One region of the Paenibacillus sp. N3/727 genome, then DNA from elsewhere that is predicted to be linked to it. Evidence: riboswitches for the same ligand, from Rfam matches in the RefSeq annotation. Region 1 holds a riboswitch; each other region holds the start of a gene.
The links. A riboswitch is a leader RNA that binds a small molecule or an ion and turns the genes downstream of it on or off. The one in region 1 is predicted to bind cyclic di-AMP.
Positions count from the first base shown of each region.

Region 2: it holds a riboswitch for cyclic di-AMP, as region 1 does, so the genes downstream of both, MNQ98_RS28305 (hypothetical protein) here and MNQ98_RS25105 (TrkH family potassium uptake protein) in region 1, are expected to answer to the same signal.
Region 3: it holds a riboswitch for cyclic di-AMP, as region 1 does, so the genes downstream of both, MNQ98_RS00490 (C40 family peptidase) here and MNQ98_RS25105 (TrkH family potassium uptake protein) in region 1, are expected to answer to the same signal.

Region 1 is NZ_CP093336.1:5,392,255-5,397,650, reverse strand. It holds gene MNQ98_RS25110 (CPBP family intramembrane glutamic endopeptidase) at 1-1,494, opposite strand, end outside; cyclic di-AMP (ydaO/yuaA leader) riboswitch at 1,771-1,913, shown strand; gene MNQ98_RS25105 (TrkH family potassium uptake protein) at 1,976-3,319, shown strand; gene MNQ98_RS25100 (potassium channel family protein) at 3,336-4,001, shown strand; gene MNQ98_RS25095 (LysR family transcriptional regulator) at 4,083-4,994, opposite strand; gene MNQ98_RS25090 (succinate dehydrogenase cytochrome b558 subunit) at 5,239-5,396, shown strand, end outside.
Region 2 is NZ_CP093336.1:6,066,338-6,071,733, reverse strand. It holds gene kdpB (potassium-transporting ATPase subunit KdpB) at 1-452, opposite strand, end outside; gene kdpA (potassium-transporting ATPase subunit KdpA) at 474-2,153, opposite strand; gene MNQ98_RS29980 (potassium-transporting ATPase subunit F) at 2,184-2,240, opposite strand; gene MNQ98_RS28310 (hypothetical protein) at 2,407-2,817, opposite strand; cyclic di-AMP (ydaO/yuaA leader) riboswitch at 2,941-3,108, opposite strand; cyclic di-AMP (ydaO/yuaA leader) riboswitch at 3,212-3,414, opposite strand; cyclic di-AMP (ydaO/yuaA leader) riboswitch at 3,744-3,907, shown strand; gene MNQ98_RS28305 (hypothetical protein) at 4,024-4,473, shown strand; gene MNQ98_RS28300 (TrmB family transcriptional regulator) at 4,636-5,396, shown strand, end outside.
Region 3 is NZ_CP093336.1:97,314-102,709, forward strand. It holds gene motB (flagellar motor protein MotB) at 1-266, opposite strand, end outside; gene motA (flagellar motor stator protein MotA) at 250-1,050, opposite strand; gene MNQ98_RS00470 (hypothetical protein) at 1,243-1,536, shown strand; gene MNQ98_RS00475 (4a-hydroxytetrahydrobiopterin dehydratase) at 1,628-1,942, shown strand; gene MNQ98_RS00480 (c-type cytochrome) at 2,015-2,371, opposite strand; gene MNQ98_RS00485 (GNAT family N-acetyltransferase) at 2,504-3,028, opposite strand; gene MNQ98_RS00490 (C40 family peptidase) at 3,142-3,609, opposite strand; cyclic di-AMP (ydaO/yuaA leader) riboswitch at 3,611-3,747, opposite strand; gene MNQ98_RS00495 (C40 family peptidase) at 4,006-4,479, opposite strand; cyclic di-AMP (ydaO/yuaA leader) riboswitch at 4,483-4,621, opposite strand; gene MNQ98_RS00500 (hypothetical protein) at 4,917-5,396, opposite strand, start outside.

The DNA.
Region 1 (5,396 bases):
GGTCATATATCCGTAACGCAAGAAGATGAAGCTGAACAGAAGTCCGATGATGACCAGCTCAATCGGTCTTGAGATGACCGGATAGATTGGATACAAGGTGTGGCCGAGGGCCCAGATGATCGAGGTGATGAGGCTGGCTACGAACGTGTTGCGGACGATTTTTTTAACCATTTTAATACCGAACAGACGATAGACAGCCTCTTCCGATATACCTGCAAACCAGGCCATCAACGGAAACAGCCATGGGTACAACATGTTAAAAGGCGACTGCGAGGCATCTGTTGTAGACCAGGTGTTGAGTGTAAGACCCAACGCGATAAAGATCAGGGACTGTACACCGAGCAGAATACAAGCCCACAAATACCCGAGTTTCATGCTTTCCAGCACGTATACGCCATAACCGGGTTCTTTGGCGCGCGGCCATGGATTTAATCCGTCTTCCTTACGCCACAATCCGTTCCCTCCGACGAGTGAGAAGTAGAGCAGGGCTGAGAATACGAGGGAGTAGCCCACATAAAAGATCATGATACCTTTAATGCTGGCATCGCTCATTCCGTCTGCTTTAAAGACTGGCAGCAGGTTATAAGTGTTCAGCATTTGAATAACAAACAACAGTAAAGCAAGGAAAATACCCCTTTTAAATGAAGTGTGAGCACTGGTTTTTACACTGTAGACGATTGCCAGAACGCCTAAAACCAGTGTAAACAATCCGTAGCCCAGCAATGTAAGCAAGGTGGCGTTAAGAGTCTGCTTCTCCACATAGGCGGTGTGAGCACTAGGAACGGAAAATACAGGCTCGTACGAACGCAGTTGGCGGTCTTCAAAGGAGAAGTTCAGCTGAAGACGGGAGTCACCGATCTTAGCTTCCGGGTCCTCATATTTCAGACCAGGTTCCCCTTCGCCAGTAATTTGTTCAAGCTTGGACGTATCATAACCCGCTCGGTGAAGCCAAGGTGCAGCAAGCGCCTCCTTCTCGGCTAGCGATATGCCGCCTTCGATCATCAGGAGCATCTGCGTTCGTACGCCGCCCATCTGCAGCATGGCCCCTTCGTAACTGGAGCCGGCTATATCATAGGAAAATCCGGCGATACCCTTGTTCTGCATATGTACATCCACATTTAAAGCTGTCCCATCATTTTGATCAAACCTTACTCGATAAACATCATAAGGATACTTGCTTTCGAACTTTTTGTTATATTCGGTCAGCAACTTTTCTTTGGATAGGTATCCGTACACATCGGAGCGGGATTGATATGTAACGAGAGGTTCTTTACCTGGTGCGATGCTGTACTGCAGCTGTTCCTGTACGAAGCGTTCAGCGGCCTCTGCCGCTGCCTCTTTGGTGATCATCTCGGGAGCTTTTACCTCTAGCGTGTCAGAGGCAGTAGACGGGAATACCTGAAAAATTAGAAACAGAATCAGGCCGATTGCCCCGAGCACCATTAAAGGTTTTTTGTTCGACTGAAGTTTAAGGGGCTGTCCTGCTTTATTCATGTCATTCCTCCTTGGTAATAGGGGTTAGAAACCGTTCGAGACGTTTCTTTCATGGAGACATAAAGTCAATATAACATAGATATGAAAGCTGCAAACGGCTTATCCATTCAAAATTATGAAAGATACGATGAAAACGAAGGAAAGATTTCGAAAACCTCAGAAAACCATGTGCTACTACTCCTGAATATGCCCAATTTCGTTCTTTTTTAAGTTAATTTACGTTAAAAGCGGCTTTGGGTTCTTAAGGGTATTGCGTTATAATCACATCATGTTAATTGAATAGATCAGCCGAATTTCGTAACGAAAATGGGGGAACCATTTAATTGGGGTGAATTTCTCTGCAGTATAGCAGTGAATAGGGCGACCTGTGATATGCCCGAATCCGTCAGCTAACCTCGTAGGCTGCAGCACAGGAACCCAAACGCGTAAGGCATTGGATTTCCAGTGTCTTTTTTTCTTTGACTTTTTTGAAGAGGTGAATATGTTGACTTCCAAATTATTTTGGCTCCGCTTGTCGCCACCGCAGATTCTTGTTATGGGGTTCGGAGGAATTATCACGATTGGAACCTTGCTCCTAATGCTGCCGATTGCCAATACGACAGGGGAACCGCTGAACTTTATGGATGCCTTATTCACTGCGACATCCGCGACCTGTGTTACCGGTCTTGTGGTGGTGGATACAGGGACATTCTTCAGTTCCTTCGGACAGGTAGTCATCATGCTCCTGATACAGATAGGCGGTTTGGGTTTCATGACCATGGCCACGCTGTTTGCGCTTGTATTAAAGCGCCGTATTTCATTAAAAGATCGTCTTGTCCTGCAGGAAGCGATGAATCAGTCATCGATGGAGGGTATCGTCCGACTAATCCGCAGGGTTCTGCTGTATTCATTGGTGATTGAAGCTTGTGGAGCACTGCTGCTGACCCTTCGCTGGGCATTTGATATGCCTTTCGGGAAAGCTTTGTACTACGGAATATTTCATGCAGTAACGATGTTTAACAATGCGGGATTTGATCTGTTCGGTCATTTTGGAAGCTTGACCGGGTTTGTGTACGACCCGCTTGTCAATTTTGTGGTTATGTTCTTGATCGTATCCGGAGGAATTGGTTTTATCGTTATGGCTGATCTAGTTGATTATAAAAAAAACCGCAAGCTGTCATTACATTCCAAGGTGGTTTTATCCATGACAGGCGCGCTTATTTTGATAGGGGCAGTTGTCATATTCATATTTGAATTCACGAATCCGAAAACATTAGGATCGCTGAATTGGGGCGGAAAAATTCTTGGCTCCTTCTTTCAATCGGTCACGCCGAGAACAGCAGGAGCCAATACGCTCGATATAACCGGTTTGCGTCAGGCTACACAGTTTTTCATAGTTATTCTGATGTTTATAGGAGCTTCCCCGGGATCAACGGGGGGCGGGATTAAAACGACGACATTTACGATGATGATCGCTGCTGTCATTGCTATGATGCGGGGCAAAGATGAGATTGTGCTGTTCCGGTATCGGCTGGTTCAGGAACGGGTTCTTAAAGCCCTGACAATTACGCTGCTTGCTCTGTTGCTGGTAATCACCGTAGCCATGATTCTTTCAACGACAGAAGATAGCAGCTTTCTCTCTATACTGTTCGAGGCAACATCCGCGTTTGGCACAGTGGGTCTGTCGATGGGATTGACACCGCACTTGTCATTGTTCGGAAAACTTCTGATTAGCATTACGATGTTTGCGGGACGACTTGGGCCTCTAACGCTTGCATATGCATTAGGCCCTAAAAAGGGTAAGGAATTGTATCGTCATCCAGAAGGAAAAATGATTATTGGATAAGGAGATTGGCTGAGAAATGAAAGCGAAGCAGTTTGTGGTAATAGGGCTCGGGCGATTCGGATCAAGTCTGGCGCTTGAGCTGATGGATTTAGGTTATGAGGTACTCGGGATCGACCGGGATGAAGAAGTGGTCGAGGATATGAGTGAGTTCCTCACCCATACCGTGGTTGCCGATGCGACGGATGAGGAAGTACTTAAATCACTCGGAATACGGAACTTTGATTGCGGCATTGTAGCAATAGGTGACGAGATCCAGACGAGTATTTTGGCGGCAATTCTTCTGAAGGAGTCAGGTGTAGCCACCGTCGTTGCCAAGGCAATATCCGTATTGCACGGCCGGGCATTGGAAAAGCTGGGTGTTGACCGGGTAATTTTTCCGGAGAGAGATATGGGAATAAGAGTTGCGCATCAGCTTGTTACGCCGAACCTTCTGGATTACATTGAACTTTCCAAGGACTACCGGATCGTGGAAATGACGGTGACGGACTGCATGGATGGCAAAACACTTAATGAACTGAATACCCGTGTCCGTTACGGGATCAGTGTTGTGGCATTGAATCAACGTTCGGGTGTGATAGTGGCTCCGACCGCGATGGATATTTTGCGTGCAGGCGATATTATGGTTGTTATAGGATCGAAAGAGAACATCGATCGCTTTGAGGGCGAAGTCGTTAATATGTAGAAACTAAGGATTTATCTATATCAATAGCTGGTATAACATCGACATATAAAGCCAATAACCTGACGTATTTCTCTCGTCAGGTTATTGGTTTTTGTCCTCTTCAAGTTTACGGAACAACGTTTCAGTCTCAGCAATCCAACGGCTGGCGGCATTGCTGAGCTCAGAGGGATTTCCGTAGATGAGACTGGTCGTTCGACGTGTCTCGATTAGAGCGGGAATGTGGATGTCAACAAGTCCATTATCCGACAGCAACTGCGGGCGAAGATAGGACTTGGGGAGGAGTGCGGCCGCTTTACAGGTGGGGATGAGACGTACAATCGCTTCGAAGGAGTCGATCTCCATACGGATGTCAGGCATGATCCCCCAGCGGTGAAACAGATCATCGGTCAGCTTCCGGTACCAAGTACCTGTTGAGAAGATGATCATGGGCAAGCCTTGAAGCTGTTCAATTCCGACCTCTTGGCTTTCAGCCATAGGATGCGTAATCGGCAGCACAAGTTCAAGATGATCGTCGAATAGCGGAATGCAGTTTAAGCCAGGCTGATTAATGGATGATGCAACGATGCCGACTTCCACTCGTTTGTCACGAACGGATGATACGATTTCATGTGTCTTGCCTGTAATTAGTTTAATTTCAGCTGTAGGATGACGTTCCATAAATGCATTCACTAAGGGAGGCAGCGTTGTTTGAAGTGTTGTCAGGCTGGCTCCGAGCGAGATGGTAATCTGATCTTCCACACGATAATGTGCAAGTGTCTGCATGAATTTCAACTGTTGCTGGCGCTGTTCCAGAGCATAGGTGTAGGCAAGCTGGCCGATGGAGGTAAGCTCGAGCCGCTTTCCGCGCCGATTAAATAGCTGGACGCCGAGTTCGCCTTCGAGTTTGGAGATTTTACGGGAAAGGGCAGGCTGGGAAAGGTTCAGCAATTTGGAAGCTTTGTTTAAGCTTGACTGCTCTACGACAATAGCGAACACGTCCAATTCTTCGAACAACATTTTTCACATCCTATATTAAATTTAGCTTATGCGTATAGAGTATAACGATTAATAATTATATTGCAATTCCATTATAAGAGAAAAAGGAGTAACATGAAATATGACACAGGATGTTCACAGAATGTGCGAAATGGGGGACATTTTGTCGTTGTATGCGTTTAGTGGATAGATGGTATGAGTGTAATGAATTATGATGAGACTTAATGAAAACGCTACACATCGGAAAGGGGAACGTCAACTGATGAAAGGGTATTATTCCAGAAAGCTGCATTCTTTGCTTGGTATCATACCGCTCGGAGCCTTCTTGCTTACTCATATGATTACCAACTTTAAGGCTTTCGATGGTGGAAAGGAAGGCTTTGATAAAGGTGTCCAATTTATAAACGGCCTACCGCTCAT
Region 2 (5,396 bases), 670 kb from region 1:
TCGACAGATGCCAGACCTGCAATGACCTCACCATCACCGGGAATCATCTCACCCTGCGAGACGACTACGATGTCACCTTTACGTAAATCGGTAGACGGAACACGCTTGATGCCGCCGCCGTCCATAACCTTGTTGGCCGCGATTTCCTTCTTTGACTGCTTTAAGGAGTCAGCCTGGGCTTTACCGCGCCCTTCAGCAAGAGCTTCGGCAAAGTTGGCAAACAAGACGGTTAAGAGCAGAACCACAAATACGGTCAGATTAAAGCTGATGCTGTCTTCTGTCCCGAAATAATGGGGAAAGATAGTCATGAGGAGGACGATAAATGTACCAACCTCGACGACAAACATCACGGGGTTTTTCATCATGGTAATAGGGTTTAACTTGATGAAGCTATCTTTTAACGACTGGCGAACCATATCTCCGCTTAATACCTTTTTTCTATTGTTATTCATTGGGATAATCCACCTTTTCTATTAACGGATCATTAAATGCTCGGCAATCGGGCCAAGCACCATCACGGGCAGGAATGTCAGCGCCCCGATGATCAGGACTACCGCAATCAGAATAAAGGCGAACAGCCGGTTATCCGTGCGGAATGTCCCTAGTGTCTCAGGAATCCACTGCTTACGCAGCAGAGAGCCGCCTACCGCCAGAAGCGAAATCATCGAAATATAGCGGCCAAAGAGCATGACAAGCCCTGTTGAGATATTCCAGAATGGCGTGTTATCCGCGAGACCTTCAAAGCCGGAGCCGTTATTCGCTGCCGAGGAAGTATATTCATACAGCACTTGTGAAATGCCATGAAAGCCTGCGTTCGTAATGCCCGCTTGACCAGCGTCCGTCATGAGAGCGAGAGCAGTTGGCGCGAGAATAATGAAGGGATGAGCCAGAATGGCAATCGCAATCAGCTTCATCTCCCGGGCTTCGATTTTCCGCCCTAGAAACTCCGGCGTTCGTCCAACCATGAGTCCGGCGAGGAACACGGCCAGAATGGCGTACATTAACATATTCATCAGACCGACGCCTTTTCCGCCGAAGACAGAGTTCAACATCATGAGAGACAGCGGTGTTATACCGCCAAGCGGTGTCAGCGTATCGTGCATGTTATTGACCGATCCGGTTGTGGCCGCTGTGGTTACGGTCGTAAACAGAGCAGACTGGGCAATACCGAACCTGACCTCTTTGCCCTCCATATTGCCTTGGGAAGCATCAATTCCAAGTCGATTCATCGCCGGATTGCCGCTGGATTCAGACATGTAGGCAAGTGACAGGAATCCGATGAACAGAACCATCATGGCTGAGAAAATAATCCAGCCCTGCTTGCGGTTCTTTGCAAATAAACCGAACGTGTAAGGCAGAGCCGCCGCAATACACCACATTGATAAAATTTCGATTACGTTAGTCAGCGGATTAGGATTTTCAAACGGATGAGACGAATTGACGCCGAAATGTCCGCCGCCGTTCGTGCCTAGATGTTTGATGGATTCCAGTGCAGCCACTGGACCAACTGAAATTTGCTGCTCGGCGCCTTCAAGCGTCGTTACATTAATGGTAGGTTTCAAGGTTTGTGGAACATGCAGCGCAACGAGCACCATAGCCACGACAAAGGCTAGTGGAATCAATACTCGTGTATGTGCCTTAACAAAATCTTCAAAGAAGTTGCCTATTGTTGTACCTTTGCTGGTAATCGCTCGAATAAATGCGATCGCGACACACAGTCCGGTAGCAGCGGATGTGAACATCATCATGGTGATGACGGCCATCTGAGAGAAGTAGGAGAGACCCGATTCACCGCTGTAGTGCTGCAGGTTCGTATTGGTCATGAAACTGATAATGGTATTGAACGATAGCGTCGGCTCCATGTTGTCGATCCCGTTTGGATTGAACGGCAGTATCTTTTGTAGCCTTAGAATGAGATAACCGGCCGCGACCAGCACGATGTTGGTTATCACAAAGCTGATCGCATATACTTTCCAGCTCATACCCTTGCGTTCTTTAAGCCCGATCAATGCGAAAATCGGTTTCTCCGCCCAGGAGAACCATTTATCTGTGCCGTTGGCTTCATTGCGAAACACATTATACAGATGGGTTCCGAGAGGCTTAACGAGCAGCACCAGAACCAGAATAACGATGGCAATTTGTACAATGCCCATGATTGATTGCTTCCTCCTTCAATAACACCCCTAGAATTTTTCCGGGTGAATCAGCGCGTAAATCAAATACAGAAAAATAAAGATCATAAATGCCATAATGATGATCATTGGTTATCAGCCTCCGGTTCATTGACCACGCGTCCGCACCAGGATAAAAACAAGGTGAACAGTGCGTAAGTTCCTCCTAGAATGAGCACCATGCACAGATCCTGCATGTCAATCCCTCCAAAACATATTTAATAAATAATAGTGGCTAGCTGACGAGTGATGAAATTAAGAAGGAAACATTGGTATGGTTCGTGTGCAGCACGATTGTTGCGCCAAGTCCTTTATAAATTAATCTTGGATTGCTTGAATGAGTGATGACATAGATCGGATCTGAGGTCCATGTACGGCAAATCCGCAAATAACGGCAGCACAGGTTCAGACTGCTTTCAAACAGGAACACCTTGCTGACGGAAAACTCGGGAATGATCCAGGTTTGTTCATCAGTAGTGTCGATCAAGATCATGTTTTTGGCTCCAAGCTTATCCAGACGATCTTGCTCTGCCCGGTTGTTCACAATGGCTGCAAACGGAATTTTATTTCGAATAAGCTGGGTTACGAATTCCTCCCCTGCCTTGGTTGGAGCGGATACGATGATCAGATCTTGCAATTTTTCCATGTTTTCTCCTCCTGATTACTAGAAAGAGAAGGCAACAAAAAAGAAGCCACAGGGAAGGAGAGTCACTCTTCCCGTGGCTTCTGATGACACAGTGAAATACACCGTGCCTTGCACACGACAATCGTTGCCTCTCTCGATACGCTTACGAGGTTAGCTGACGGATTCGGGCGTGAGAGTCGCCCTACCCATAGGCAGTTATCCTGCCGATGAGATTCACCCCTGAGAGAAATACACGTCTCTCGTTTGGTTCCCCCGTTCCTTTTCCATTCAAGGACTCAGCGAATAAAAAGCATTTTGTAAAAAACCACAGAGGCATCAAGCCCTGTGGTCGTGTTTCTCGATCACAAGCTTCATCATCCTCTCCTTGTGAGCAGACCGCGTCAATTAAATGCGTGACTGCTTAACTCAACGCTTACGAGGTTAGCTGTCGGATTCGGGCGGTGAGAGTCGCCCTACCTGATCCGAATTTCATGGAGTCTTTGGATCAGGATTCACCCCTGGAGATGTTCAATGGTGGCTCTCACACCACCTGGCGCATCTCCTTGTTTGGTTCCCCCGTTTCCCTTGCCTAGCAAGGGAATTCAGCGATTCATGAGAAAACATTGTTCAATTCATGATTCGTATCATACGTCTGGCGGTTCGTAATGTAAATCGAGGGAGAGGCACATTTGAGGTGTTTTTTAACCGGATAGCTGCGGGAAAGAAGTTCGATCACCCGAATACTGCTTCATACTCTGTATTTCTCTGTATTTCGTTAATTTTTCGTAAAGTGGTAAAATACTGTGCATTTGTATGGATAATCGATGTCAAGCCCTAATGTACACGTTTTCTTTTGGCTTTTTCGTCGATATTTTGAATTTATAGACCATAAATGAACATTTACTTTGAAAGGGACAATGACGTATGATTCATCCAACTTTAACCATATAATCTACACGCTGAGTTCCCGAAAGGGAGGCGGGGGAACCAATCTCACCATAATTAATGGTGAATGGGGTGAATCCTTAGAGCTTGCTGCGCAAGCACAGGGTAGGGCACTCTCAAGCCCGAATCCGACAGCTAACCTCGTAAGCGTATTGGGAGAGAACACGACCCATCATACTTTAGGTGGCACGATTGTGCCGCATTCAGCGCCTGGGGAGCGGGTTTCTCTGCTCTTTCAGGCTTTTTGTGCTGCAATTGAACCCTAGAAAAGGAGACTGTGAGATGGCTAAAATAACAGACTCTTTACCGCAATTAACGGAACATAAACTACACGAAACTACGATACGTTATATGGAGATTTTCCGTTTTGACGGTAACTCGGCTGAACAGGATATTCCGTGGAACGATAAGAGTACGAACTGTGGATTGTTTAAAATATCTTGTAGCGGTGCTTCTGGCTATGCGGAGTATGCACTGCCGGATACGAGAGAGTATGCGGATCTTGTGCGCTGGTCGTCTGTGTTTATGCGATTAAAGGGACTGACGGTGGCCGAGGCCATAAGCACTATTCAGAAGCAGCAGTGGGGAGCTGTCCGCACGATGCTGGCGGAATCCGCTCTAAAGGATCTTTCAGCGAATCTGATCCAGTGTAATGAGCGCCAACGCCTAGGAAGCCTTCCGCTGGAGCGCTCTTTTTTGATGGATTGCTCGCGTGCTTATTTTTTGTTTTGATTCATAATTTATGGAGATTATGAAATTCTATAAAGGTAAACGTTAAGCACTAATTGCTGTTTTGAGTTTCTATAAACATGCATTCCCATTTCCACAGTACTGGTCAAGCGTCTCACGCTCCGGTAACATAGAGGGTAACAAGTGAATGTACAAGGAGGAGCTATGCTTCTACAATTCGGTTACTCCCAGTATGAGAGCAAAGTATATGAAACGCTCGTGACGAGCGGCGAGGCGATGGATGCATCGAGTATCGTGAAGTTGTCCGGTGTTCCGAAGGCTAAAATTTATGAGGTGCTGGACCGGTTGGTGGACAAGGGAATTGTCATGGATACGGTATCCGGCAAAAAGCGTACCTATACGGCACTTCCCGTGGAAGCTGTGATTGATAAACTGACGCATGAGTTTGAGAGTGACATTAAGGAGCTTCGTTCAGCGGGTGTTCGCAAAACGGTTGTGGATGATCAGGTGTGGAGTCTGAAATCGCATAGCTCGATCCAGGCGTTCTGCAAACAGATGATAGAGGAAGCACAGGAGTCTGTTCTCGTCTCGATGTGGAGCGATGAGTTTAATGAAATAACCGATCTGCTGGACCGAAAAGAGCGGGAAGGTGTGCGTGTTGAAGCTTTGGTGACGGGGGATGACCATCCGGAAGTGTCGCTGTCCAAGCTGTATGTGCTGAATCCTACGGCCGATCACGATAAGCTGGAGCGGTTCATGCTTCTGGTAACAGATACGAAGCAGCTTCTATTCGCAGGCGTCGAGCAGGGCAGCTGGCAGGCAATCCGGACGCAGGCACAGCCGTTTGTGAAGGTGTTTGTTGAATTTTTCTATCACGATATGGCATTGACTGCATTCAGTCGTAAATATCCAGAGGAGATGTTCAAAGACGAAGAGATTAAAGCGCTCTTGCTCCGGCTGCGCTA
Region 3 (5,396 bases), 1.1 Mb from region 1:
GGGATAGAGTTCATTGCCTTGTTATTACCTTTATCAGCTGGATCATTGCTCGGTTCGGTCTTGCTGTAATCAAGAACCCCGGTTCCGCCAGTCAGGGCCATATTGAATGCTTCGCTCATTTCTTGAAACTTTTTAGCGTCCGTCGCGCTCATTGCGTAAAGAACTAGGAAGAGCGCGAGTAATAGGGTAAGCAGATCTGCATACGGAAGGAGCCAGGACTCGTCAGCATGCTCTTCGTGGGGCTCGTGTCTAGTCTTTTTGCTCACTAGAACCAGCCTCCCTTTGGTTCATTTTAAGGCGCTCAGAAGGGGTCAGGAAGACGGACAGCTTCTGACTGATCGCAATAGTTGAGACACCTGATTGAATGGAAAGAAGACCTTCAACCATCATCAGCCGGATCTCCACTTCACGTTTAGACAAGCGCTTCAGTTTGTTGGCGATGGGGTGGCAGATGACATAACCGGTGAAAATACCAAGCAGCGTTGCGATAAAGGCAGCACCGATTGCTTTTGCAAGCTCTGTCATATCGCTCATCTGGCCTAAGGCTGCGATCAAACCGATAACCGCACCCAATACCCCGAGAGATGGTGCGTACATGCCGGCCTGAGAGAAGATGAGTGCACCGGAGCGGTGCCGCTCCTCGGTGGCGTTAATATCCTCCATCAGAACGTCGCTCACGAATTCCTGGTCGTTGCCGTCAATGATCATGCGCATCCCGTTGCGGAGAAAAGTATCGTTGATTTCCTCGACTTTTGATTCGAGCGCGAGCAATCCCTCGCGGCGGGTAATGGAGGCATACTCCATAAAGAGTGTAATCAAATCTGTTTTATTCATCAGCTTTTGCTTCACGAAAATCATTTTGATAAGCTTAGGAAATTTCTTAAGCTCCGACAAAGGAAAACCTATAAACAGTGTGGCTGCCGTACCGCCCAAAATAATGACAAAGGCGGCAGGATTAACTAAAGCGGTAAGTGGTGCATGCTTTAACACCATTCCGACCAGTACGGATACAAACCCGAGCACTAAACCTATAATCGTTGAAATTTCCATAATACACCTCATCCATGAGAAATAAATAACGAATCCATTCGTTTTGCCGTCCTTTTGGGTAGACAGCATTGTGCAAATGAGCGCATTACACTATTTATCGTCAGGTTAGTGTTTTTTTTTTAGCTGTAATTTCCGGTATAATAGAAGCAAGGGAAACTTGCAGGTATGAAGTGACAGAAAGGAGTGAGAGAGATGGGTGTTAAGCATGGGCGTGATTACGGTGATATTTTGACAGATTTGACTGAAGCGGTCGGACGTATTCCGGACAGCTACGTGTTTTTTGAAATGGAATCGGAGGATTGGAGCAACCTTAACGATACGGAGAAAAATGAGGTTCATGAGGCGCTGGCGGAGGATTTATTTTATGCACTGGGCACAGAGCCTGTCATATCGGTAGGCAGTGGAGTTGTCATTCACGATCAGACAAACCATCGGATACATATTTTAATTGGGGAAGAAGAATTGGCGTTTGTAGCTCTCGTCTAGCTAAGGTAATGAACCAAAGATCAGAGGAATAGAATAGATGAATAATTGGTCCCGCCTTGGTGGGAGAGGTTTTTTTGGGGAGGAAGATAAAATGCTGTATACACAGCAGGAAGTTGAAACACATCTGGAAAGACTTGAAGGCTGGGAATTGGAGCAGGGACGGTGGATTATCCGTAAATATACCTTTCCTGCGTTTATGAAAGGGATTGCTTTTGTGGATGAAGTCGCTGCGATCTCGGAGGCATTCGGTCACCATCCCTACATTACAATCGATTACAAAACCGTGACGCTACGTCTGACTTCTTGGGATGAAGGCGGTATTACGGCTGTAGATATCAAAGAGGCACAGCAGTTTAATGAGGCATACGAAAAAAGCCGCTCCAAGGACAATAAGGAGCAGGATTAGCAGCAGCGGATGCTTATATAAAAAACACGCTTGGAACGGGAGAGCTCCTGTCCAAGCGTGTTTTTCTGCTTATTATTTTTTCTCAGACAGATAAAGTGCAAGATTGGCAATTTCCTCTGGTTTAAGTTGATCTTTAAAGGCAGGCATACCTTTACGGCCCTTCGTGATCACGCCAAACAATGCATTAGTGTCCATATGTCCGCCTACTTGCTGGAGAGCTGGTCCTGCTCCGCCCTGGAGCTGATCACCATGACAGGTAATGCAGCTGGCTTTCAACGTAGCTTCAGCCGCAGCCGCGTCCAAAGTTACCTCAGGCATTGTTGGTTTTGCTTCTTCAGCTACTTCTTTTTTCCCTGGAAGCGTAAACATCAGCGCAAGGGCCAGCGCACATGCGACGAAGAACAATCCGCTCATAATCCATTTTTGCATCGTCATATCGTCCCTTCTTATGTATACTGCAATTGATTCTATTATAAACGAACATACAAAGACATCATAGCAGTTGTGACAAAAAAAGCAATAAAACAACGCTTTCTTTAACTAAAATTACACAAAATTGTGCTATTTTTCATAGTCATAACGGTTTCGGATGGAATTTCCAGAATCGTCCGAAGACATATAAACCATGCAATGAAAAAGAGCTTTGCCAGTCGGAGTCATCCGTTCGTACGTGTCCGTAACATGAAAACCGACGTTGTAGTATGTGCGGATTGCACGTTCATTCCAAGTTAAGACCTCAAGGTCAATCTCATCCTCAGGACGCCGCTGCCTGGCCACATCCACAATAGACTGCACAAATTGTTTACCCATTCCGAGTCCACACCAATCCGGTCGCATACCAAGACCAATCCGCGTTACGCCTTCCATTGGGAACAACTGCGCGAATCCCCACATCCGCTGTTCTTCATCGAGAATGGATACATACTGCTGCTCGCGGATGTCCGGATCGCCAAACTCGATACCAAGTCCTTTCATTTGCTCCCAGGGGAGCCAGCCATAGATATTGTAAGGAGATGGGTAGGTCCAGCTGCAAATCTCCGCCGCTTGATACGAATCCATTGGAACCGCATAAAACCGCTGTGCCATGGGAAGCAATTGTCATTCTCCTTTCATGATTTACGGAATAAGAAGAAAACACCCGCCAAAAGAAGGGATGCTTCTCTTCGCGGGTATATTTGTATGATATAAATGATTTCAAATTATTCAGACGCGTGGTTTTCGTATGCTGAATCATCCATAATTCGCTTGGCGCCAATATAACGCTCCGCATAATAGCTTTCACCCAGTCGGTTAGTTACGACCCCTCTTGAAGTGGAGGCATGGGCAAATTGATCATCGCCGATATAAATGCCTACATGGGATACGCCCTGACCTGATGTATTGAAAAATATGAGGTCCCCCGGGCGAAGGTCTTCGCGGGATACGGCCGTACCCATCTCAAATTGGGAGCCCGACTGATGGGGAAGCTTCATTCCCATTGCGGAGAATATGTACATTGTAAATCCAGAGCAGTCAAAACCACTTGTTGTCATGCCACCATAGCTGTATCTTGTCCCTAGCACCTTATCGATTTCTTGATCCAGCTTACTATCGGCAAAAGCGCTGCCTAAGCCTGCCGTGAACAGCATCGAAAGGCCTAACACGGTTGCACTGAACTTCTTAAGCATAAATAACTCCTTCCGCTGCCTGCGAGGTTAGCTGTAGGGTTCGGTTGAAGGTCCCCTATGATCCCTTAGTAGCAAGATCAATTCACCCGTGGTTGGATCCCCCGCTTCCATTGTTCTGGAATTTGGCATATGCATTCTATATATAAAAGCCCTTACAATAATGACAAAGTTATTACATTGAATATTCTATCAGAGGGCCTGTCCATTTGGCAATTGTTTCTTGCTGTCTTTTGAATAGAATAGATGGCTATTCGTGTCGAATTATTGTCACAAAAATTTTCTCGTAAAGGTGCAAACTTTTTCCCTATTTCATCCGTTATAAAAGTATAAAGAAAAAGCCGCGAAGGAGATTGTGGTGAATCTCATTCGGGCTTAAGTAAACTTTTGGTTATGAAATTAATTGTAGTTCACGGCGGCGGATTTGTACTTGCTTGGGCTCATGACTCGTTTGGCGCCAATGTAACGCTTGCCAAAATAGCTCGAGTTGATTGCGGTGATGGTGACACCGCGGGAACTTGAGGAATGTGCAAATTTGCCCCCGCCTATATAGATCCCTACATGGGATACGCCTCTGCCTGAGGTGTTAAAGAATACAAGATCGCCGGCTTTCAGTTGGCTCTTCGGTACTGCAGTCCCAACTTTATATTGGGATACCGATGAACGCGGCAAAGTCAGCCCCAGTTTCTTGAATACATAACTTGTAAATCCAGAGCAATCGAATCCTTTGGCTGTGGTTCCGCCCGATTTATAGGAGACGCCAATGACGGGTTTGATTGCGCTGTTTAACTTGGAATCCGCGAAAGCGCTTCCGGTGCCTAACGTAAGGGCGAGAGCTAGACCGAGTGAAACGGCTGTTAGCTTCTTTTTCAAGTGATAAGCTCCTTCCAATGCCTGCGAGGTTAGCTTAAGGGTTCGGCTGAAGGTTAGCCTATGACCCCTCTGTTGCGAGATCAATTCACCCAAGACGGTTCCCCCGCTTCCCGTTGAAACGGGAATTCGGCTTCTTAAGATATAAGACAGATTATAAGTATACGATAGTTTATCCATATGAAATAGTTACAGGAAAGATGACAAAGTTGTTACTAACACATTCGTTATTTTATCAGAGTATTAACTTTTTGGCAAACGAGGAAAGTATATTTGAACATAAAAAATCCCGTTCTTCCTAGAGGAGAACGGGATTTTTTTATTTAGTTGGCTAGCGTTATGCATCTTTTGAGCTTGATAGTGACATATAATGCATGAATTTATGGTAAAAATTAGTTTTTTTGATTATGCTAAGTTTCTTATGGATATGTGAACGATTTTCAAATTTGACGACTATGAGTATGCCATACATGATATTGAGCAGTAACGCTCCACAACTGGAACAGACTGCTCACAAAATAGGAGGTCTGCTGAATGATTAACCCGATCAGACCTGACCATAGGAAGGACATACCGCTGAGTAGAAGGAGAAGAGCTATCGCTGTTCCGCCGATCGTAATGGAGATGAGCATAGCCTTTCCGATGTGACGGAGACAGACCATCAGAGCGGATATCATGCCCATGCCAGTTGTTTTGCCGAACTGCATATAAAGAAAGAACAAATGAATGAGATACGCATACAACAGCCAACAGACGAAGTAAGGAGCGATCTTTAGCAACGTAGACGGGTCGCGAATGGCAGCTAATAGTGAAGGTAACATTTTCGGCACCAGCCAATATGCGGGGGTAAAGGTCAGAATCGTCTCAACCACATAAAATAAAGTTACCGGTTTCCATAGCTGACGGATGCCCTTGAAGAA